Regions from separate parts of the Kitasatospora sp. NPDC059327 genome, predicted to be linked through region 2. Evidence: riboswitches for the same ligand, from Rfam matches in the RefSeq annotation. Region 2 holds a riboswitch; the other holds the start of a gene.
The links. A riboswitch is a leader RNA that binds a small molecule or an ion and turns the genes downstream of it on or off. The one in region 2 is predicted to bind cyclic di-AMP.
Positions count from the first base shown of each region.

Region 1: another riboswitch for cyclic di-AMP. It lies ahead of ACFXHB_RS37060 (transglycosylase family protein); the one in region 2 lies ahead of ACFXHB_RS01650 (hypothetical protein).

Region 1 covers NZ_JBHYYB010000102.1:7,667-11,473, reverse strand. The annotation lists gene ACFXHB_RS37070 (SDR family NAD(P)-dependent oxidoreductase) at 1-141, opposite strand, end outside; gene ACFXHB_RS37065 (cytochrome P450) at 300-1,562, shown strand; cyclic di-AMP (ydaO/yuaA leader) riboswitch at 1,851-2,021, shown strand; gene ACFXHB_RS37060 (transglycosylase family protein) at 2,027-2,950, shown strand; gene eno (phosphopyruvate hydratase) at 3,194-3,807, shown strand, end outside.
Region 2 covers NZ_JBHYYB010000002.1:98,584-102,390, reverse strand. The annotation lists gene ACFXHB_RS01660 (alpha/beta hydrolase) at 1-1,124, shown strand, start outside; gene ACFXHB_RS01655 (hypothetical protein) at 1,188-1,517, opposite strand; cyclic di-AMP (ydaO/yuaA leader) riboswitch at 2,667-2,831, shown strand; gene ACFXHB_RS01650 (hypothetical protein) at 2,834-3,807, shown strand, end outside.

The DNA of each region.
Region 1 (3,807 bases), on a different contig from region 2:
GGCGAGGTCCTCGGCGATTCCGACCTGCTGGTCGGCGATGAGGATGCCGGCGGCGCCCGCGGCGGTGAACCGGCGGGCGAGGTCGGCTCCCGACCCGCCGGCGAGTACGGCGATGACCACGACTTCCCCGGTGACCCGCATGGTGCGCTCCTCCCTGTGGGCGGCTCCGCACCGGCGCCCACGCGTTGTGCTTGCGGAGGATCGTAGGCAGGTCCTGATCCCCCGCAACAGGGATTACCCCTCAGGTGACCAGGCTCACGCCTGCCGCGCCGAGGATGCCCACCGGATACGGTCGACACATGCCAGTTCAGCCCGATTCAGCCCGCCCGCCGCTCTTCACCTGGGAGTTCGCCGCCGACCCGTACCCGGCGTACGCGTGGTTGCGGGAGCACGAGCCGGTGCACCGCACCACCCTGCCGAGCGGCGTCGACGCCTGGCTGGTGACCAGGTACGCGGACGCCCGGCAGGCGCTGGCCGACAGCCGGCTCTCGAAGAACCCGCTCCACCACAGCGGGCACGCCCACCGCGCCGGCCGGGTCGGTATCCCGGGCGAGCGTCAGGCCAATCTGATGACCCACCTGCTGAACATCGACCCGCCGGACCACACCCGGCTGCGCCGGCTGGTCTCGAAGGCGTTCACCCCGCGCCGGGTGGCCGAGTTCGAGCCCCGGGTGCAGCAGCTCACCGACCGGCTGATCGACGGCTTCGCGGAGCGCGGCTCGGCGGACCTGATCCACGAGTTCGCCTTCCCGCTCCCCATCTACGCGATCTGCGACCTGCTCGGCGTGCCGGCCGAGGACCAGGACGACTTCCGGGACTGGGCGGGCATGATGATCCGCCACGGCGGGGGGCAGCGCGGCGGGGTCGGGCGCGCCGTCAAGCGGATGCGCGCCTACCTCGCGGAGCTGATCCACCGCAAGCGGGCCGATCTCGGGGACGACCTGATCTCCGGCCTGATCCGGGCCAGTGACCACGGTGAGCACCTGACCGAGAACGAGGCCGCGGCGATGGCCTTCATCCTGCTCTTCGCCGGTTTCGAGACGACCGTCAACCTGATCGGCAACGGCACCTACGCGCTGCTCCGCGACCCCGGGCAGCGGGCGCTGCTGCAGGATTCGATCGCCCGTGGCGAGACCGGCCTGCTGGAGACCGGGATCGAGGAACTCCTGCGCTACGACGGGCCGGTGGAGCTCGCCACCTGGCGGTTCGCGACCAGCCCGCTGACCATCGGCGGAGTGGAGATCCCGGTCGGTGACCCGGTGCTGGTGGTGCTGGCGGCGGCGGACCGGGACCCGGCGCGGTTCGCCGACGAGAACACCCTGGACCTGGCCCGGACCGACAATCCGCACCTGGGCTTCGGGCACGGCATCCACTACTGCATCGGCGCTCCGCTGGCCCGTTTGGAGGGTCGGTCGGCGCTCGCCACCCTGCTCACCCGGCTGCCCGATCTGCGACTCGCCGAGAGCCCGGAGAACCTCCGCTGGCGCGGTGGTCTGATCATGCGTGGACTTCGCGACCTCCCGGTGGAATTCACTCCCGAGAAGCGGTCCGAAGAACCCTAGACCGGACTCCGGGCAATCCGCCCGGCGATTGCCCCGAACCGCGTCCGGATGCCGCCCCTTCGGGCAGCCGACCACTGACGGGGTGTCGCCGTCACGCCCGCACGCGGGACATGAACCACCATCAACCAGGACATAGGGGCGTCGTTGGTAGGCGATCGGCCACGCGCCGTAATTTATGTGTGATACCTGCGATATGAGCTTGTTATTGATGTGAGGATCTGTCTACCCTCCCTGGAGTTCGCAGCTGCGGACCTCGTGCGCGGAACGCCGAATCCTGCCCGCCGCGTCACGGGAAACCGACCAGAACCCTGGGCAGGGGCGGGGGAACCAGGTTTGTTGCCGTCCCCCACGGCTTGGGGTGAAGCCGCCCGCGCGGGCAGAAAGCCTGCGCGCCACGCGGCCGGGCCACCTCCCGGTCCGAACCCGACAGCTCACCTCGCAGGCGTGCGGAGAGGAACGTCCCCATGCTCTTCGTCGGAACCGGCCGTCATCGCCGTCGTACCCAGGCCGAGAAGGCCATCGCCGTGGCCGGGGTGGCCGGCGTCGGACTCGCGCTGCCGCTCCTCACCGCCACCGGCGCCTCCGCCGCCCCGGCCTCGACCTGGGACGCGGTCGCCCAGTGCGAGAGCGGCGGCAACTGGGGCATCAACACCGGCAACGGCTTCTACGGTGGCCTGCAGTTCACGCCCAGCACGTGGAAGGCGTACGGCGGTACCTCGTACGCGCCGCAGGCCAACCAGGCCACCAGGGCGCAGCAGATCTCGGTCGCCGAGAAGGTCCTCGACTCCCAGGGCCCGGGTGCCTGGCCGGTCTGCTCCCAGAAGGCCGGTCTGAGCAAGGGCGGCGCCCAGGCGTCGGTCGACACCTCCGAGGACGCCGCGCCGACCGCGTCGAAGCCGGCCCAGTCGAAGCCCGCCCGGTCGAAGGCCGATCAGAAGCCCGCGCAGCAGCAGGCCCAGAAGCCCGCGTCGAAGCCGGTGCAGCAGGCCCCGAAGGCGGCCGGCCAGCAGAACACGTACCAGCAGAACTCGTACCAGGAGGACCGGACCCCGGGCTTCTCCGGCCAGTCCGGCTGGGACGCCGACACGAAGGTCTTCTGGTACCAGAGCGGCGGCGCCTGGTACTGGACCAGCCACCAGGACGTCTACCAGCAGTACGCCGGCCAGGCCGGCGGCTCGGCCGCCGCCCACGGCGCTCCGGCCGCCCCCGCCGCGGCCCAGCAGCGCGCCGGCCACGGCTACACCGTCCAGTCGGGTGACACCCTGTCGACCATCGCCTCCGCCCAGGGCGTGTCCGGCGGCTGGCAGGCGCTGTACGACGGCAACCGCGGCGCCGTCGGCACCGACCCGAACCTGATTCTCCCGGGCCAGGTGCTCGACCTCGGCTGACGCCCGTCGGTGCGGTGATTCCACGAAGGGGGCCGATCCGGTCCCCTTCGTCCGCATCTGGCCTGTTTCTCTGGGGCAACCAGGTGAACTACTGGCGGGTAGCCGGGCCACACCCTGAGACGGGACCGAGGTCGACGTGGTCCCGAGAGCCCGTGCGGTTAGGCTCTGGTCGTAACGACTCCGCAATCGTCCGGCCGACCGCACCCATCGTCAGCCGGACCTGCTTCCGCTAGGAGATGCCTCGTGCCGTCCATCGATGTCGTCGTAGCCCGTGAGATTCTCGACTCGCGTGGCAACCCCACGGTCGAGGTCGAGGTCGGCCTCGACGACGGCAGCACCGGCCGTGCCGCTGTCCCCTCGGGTGCCTCCACCGGTGCCTTCGAGGCGCTGGAGCTGCGCGACGGTGACAAGAACCGCTACTTCGGCAAGGGCGTGGAGAAGGCCGTCCTGGCCGTCATCGAGCAGATCGGCCCCGAGCTGGTCGGCTACGACGCCACCGAGCAGCGCCTGATCGACCAGGCCATGCTGGACCTGGACGCCACCCCGGACAAGTCCTCGCTCGGCGCCAACGCGATCCTGGGCGTCTCGCTGGCCGTGGCGCACGCCGCCTCCGAGGCCAGCGACCTGCCGCTGTTCCGCTACCTGGGCGGCCCGAACGCGCACGTCCTGCCGGTCCCGATGATGAACATCCTCAACGGTGGCTCGCACGCCGACTCCAACGTCGACATCCAGGAGTTCATGATCGCTCCGATCGGCGCGGAGTCCTTCTCCGAGGCCGTCCGCTGGGGCGTCGAGGTCTACCACACCCTCAAGGGCGTGCTGAAGGAGCGCGGCCTGTCCACCGGCCTCGGCGACGA
Region 2 (3,807 bases):
AGGTGTTGGCGCTGACCGTATTGATCGCCGTCGTGGTGACGGCCGCCACGGTCTGGCTCTGGCCGAGACTGGCGAAGAAGTCCTGGCAGGCGGTGCTCGGCCGGATCGGCGCGCTGCTCGCCACCCAGCTCACCGTGCTCGCGGCGCTCGGCCTGGTGGCCAACAACTACTTCGCCTTCTACAGCAGCTGGGACGACCTGCTCGGCACCGGTGACAACGGCCCGGTCGTCATCCAGAACAAGGCGGACGCCTCCGGCCGCCTGCAGGTGGAGACCATCGGGCACGCCTCGGTCAAGGGCGGCGGGGCGCTCGGTCGCGACCCCCGGCAGTCCGGCGAGATCCGCGAGGTCCGCATCGACGGCGCCGCCACCAGGCTCTCCACCGAGGGGTACGTCTATCTGCCGCCGCAGTACTTCCAGCCGGAGTACGCGCAGAAGCAGTTCCCGGCGGTGATCGTGAGCACCGGCTTCCCGGGCATCGCGAAGAACCTGGTGACCCGGCTGAACTACCCGGGCGCGGCGCTCAAGCTGCTCCAGGAGGGTCGGATGCAGCCGACCGTGATGGTGCTGATGCGCCCCTCGCCCGCGCTGCCGCAGGACACCGAGTGCGAGGACATCCCGGGCGGCGCGCAGTCGGAGACGTACTTCACCAAGGACGTCCCGGCCGCGATCCAGGCCACGTACCGGGTCTCCGCCGACCCGCAGGCCTGGGGCTTCATGGGGAACTCGACCGGCGGCTACTGCGCCCTCAAGCTCGCCATGCGTCACCCGGAGGTCTTCCCGACCGCCGTCTCGCTCTCCGGCTACTACCAGGCCGCCGACGACCCGACCACCGGGGACCTCTTCAAGGGAAGCCAGCAGCGCCGCAACGAGGCCGACCTGATGTGGCGGCTGAAGAACCTGCCGCACCCCGGGGTGTCCGTGCTGCTGGCCGGTACCCGGGAGGGCGACGGCGACTACCGGCGGGACACCGAGGCCTTCGTGGCCGCCGCGCACCACCCGATGAAGGTCTCCTACAGCATGATGAAGACCGGCGGCCACAACTTCGAGACGTGGAGCAGGCTGCTGCCGTCCTCGCTGGAGTGGCTCTCCCAGCACCTCAAGGTGCCGGACCACGCCGTTTGACCGGGCAACCGCTCGGCCGGCTCAGGCGGTCGGCCTGAGCCGTCGGCCCGTCCGTCCGTCGGCTCAGGCCACCGGCTCCAGCGTCCCGGTGTGCAGCTCGCCGACCCGGCCGCCCTCGCCCTCGTACGTCCAGAACGCGCGCACCGTGAGCTTGCCGAGGTCCATCACATGGCTGACGGTGATGCCGCTCTGCTCGGTCCAGCTGACGAAGTACAGTTCGGGCCCGATCTCGGCGATGTGCAGCGCCACGTCCTCCCACTGGCCCGCCGACTCGCCGAGGCCCTCCCAGCGCAGCCGCTTGCCGTCGGGCGAGTAGGCGTTGCGGAAGGCCGCGCCGTTGTCGACCTGGAAGAGGTAGGTGCGGCCGGCGAAGGCGGGCAGGGGCGCGGTCATGGCGGGACGGGTCCTCGTCTCTTGTCTGTGCGGTACGGCTGAACCCCCAACCTATCGGACCGGCCGACCTTCGCGGCGAACTTGCGGGCACCCCGCCACGGGGCCCGACGCCACGGGGCCGGACGCCACGCGGTCCGGCGGTCGGGTGTGGCACCGGCACATCGGCGCCCCGGCGGTCCGGCCGTACGGTGCCGGCACCGGCCCACCGGCCCACCGGCCCACCGGCCCACCGGCCCACCGGCCCACCGGCCCACCGGGACGCGGGCCCGGTCCTGCCCGCGCCCGACCAGGGAGCCGCCGATGCCCTGCCGCACCGTCCGCACCGAGAACCCCGGCGTCGCCCGACGCCCCCGCCCGGCCCGCCCCCGCCCGGCCCGCCCCCGCCCGGTCCGCCCCCGGTGGTCCGCCCGCCGCCGTCACCGCCGTCCTGACCACCCTGCTCACCGTCGCCGCGCTGCTCCTCGGCGCACCACCGGCCACAGCGAGAGCCACCACTCCCACCGCCGCCGCCGCGCCCCCGGACACCGCCGCCCCCGCCCTGGAGGCGAGCTTCCCGGCCCCCGGCAACGGCTGGGCCAAGGTCGAGCGCTACCTCGACACCACGCCCGGCTTCCGTGCCGAGCAGTACCCGCCCGACGGTCGCGGCGACCGGGACGGTGCCCGCCTCACCTGGTTCGGCGGAGTCCCCCGGCCGTACTCCGGCCGCTTCCTGCTGTACTCCGCCGCCGGCTGGGACGCCGGCACCCGGGCGACCCCCGTGCTGCTCGTCCACGGTGCCAACGACAACGCCGACCGCGCCTGGGCCGCCCCCGACGCAGGGGGCGGCTGCGGTGCCGCCGGGGCGTCGGCCTGCCCGTCCACCGGGCTCGCCCAGTACCTGGCCGCCGACGGCCACCGGGTGTTCGCGATCGACTTCGCCCACAAGCAGGGCGACAACCTTCTCCAGGCACAGGCCGTGGGCGGCAGTCGCCGGTGCCGCCAACTGATCAACTCCACCGCCCACTTGATCAACTCGACGGTGCTCCACTGTGAGCTGCGCGACAACATCCCCTCCGGAGTTGTCGCCTTCCGGACGGCCTGCCTAGCCTGCACGGGTCCGCCTTCGCGGACCCCGCCGTCGGGACGCCGAGTCCTGTCCACCCGCCGGCCGGCAGTCGAGCACCACAGCGGACGGGAGCGGGGGACCCAGGTCAGTGCCCGGCCCGCGCGCTCCCGCGTGCGGACCGAGGCTAGGGGTGAAGCCGCTCCACAGGCGGCCGGGCGACCTCTGCCCGAACCCGACAGCTCACCTCGCAGGCGTCACAGAGGACACCGCCATGCAGAAGCCTGCCCGGCGCGCGACGCCGCGTCACGCCCGCCCCACCCACCGCGGCCGCCAGGCCGCCCTCGCCGCCACCGGCGCGCTCGCCATCAGCGGCGCCGGCCTGCTCGGCGTCCCGGCCCTGACCGGAGCCCAGGCGGCCACCGCGCCGACCGTCACCCAGGACAAGCTGGCCCCGGCCGCCATGGTCGCGGGCAAGGCCTCCACGGCCTCGCTCACCGTCCACTCCTCGGCCTGCTTCACCGCGAAGACGCTGGGCGTCGGCGTGCGCGACGGGGCCGGCCGCAACCTGGACTTCCCCGGCAACGTCGCCAACGCGCGGATCTGCCCGGGCGGCCTGTCGATCACCACCGGTGCCCGCACCCTGCCGGTCGGCACCTACACCCAGTTCGGCTTCTGGCAGGACTCCGCGGGGGCCTGGCACAACCTGCCCTCGCAGCGGCTCGTGGTCTCCGACGGCACCACCACCCCGTCGCCCACGCCGACCCCCACGGCCACGCCGACCCCCACGGCCACCTCCACGCCCACCCCCTCGCCGTCGGCGACCGCCACGACGAGCACCCCGGCCACCACCGCTCCCGTCGCCGGCAAGAAGCTCACCTGGTCCGACGAGTTCAGCGGCCCGATCGCCTACGGCTCCCGCTGGACGGGGGACAAGAGCAGCGCGTACCGCTACGGCAACCACAACCCGGACGACAACAAGCTCGACTGGCTGAACAAGAACAACGTCAGCGTCTCGGGCGGCGTCGCCACCTTCACCGCCAAGCCGGGCGCCAACAAGCTGGAGAACGGCAAGCAGTCCTGGGACACCGGGCTGCTCACCACCGAGTACTCCGGCGAGGGCTTCCAGGTGAAGACCGGCGACTACGCCGAGACCCGGGTCAAGCTCCCGGCCGGCACCGGCGCCTGGCCGGCGCTCTGGACGTGGAAGAACGGCAACGGGGAGATCGACTCCTTCGAGTACCACCC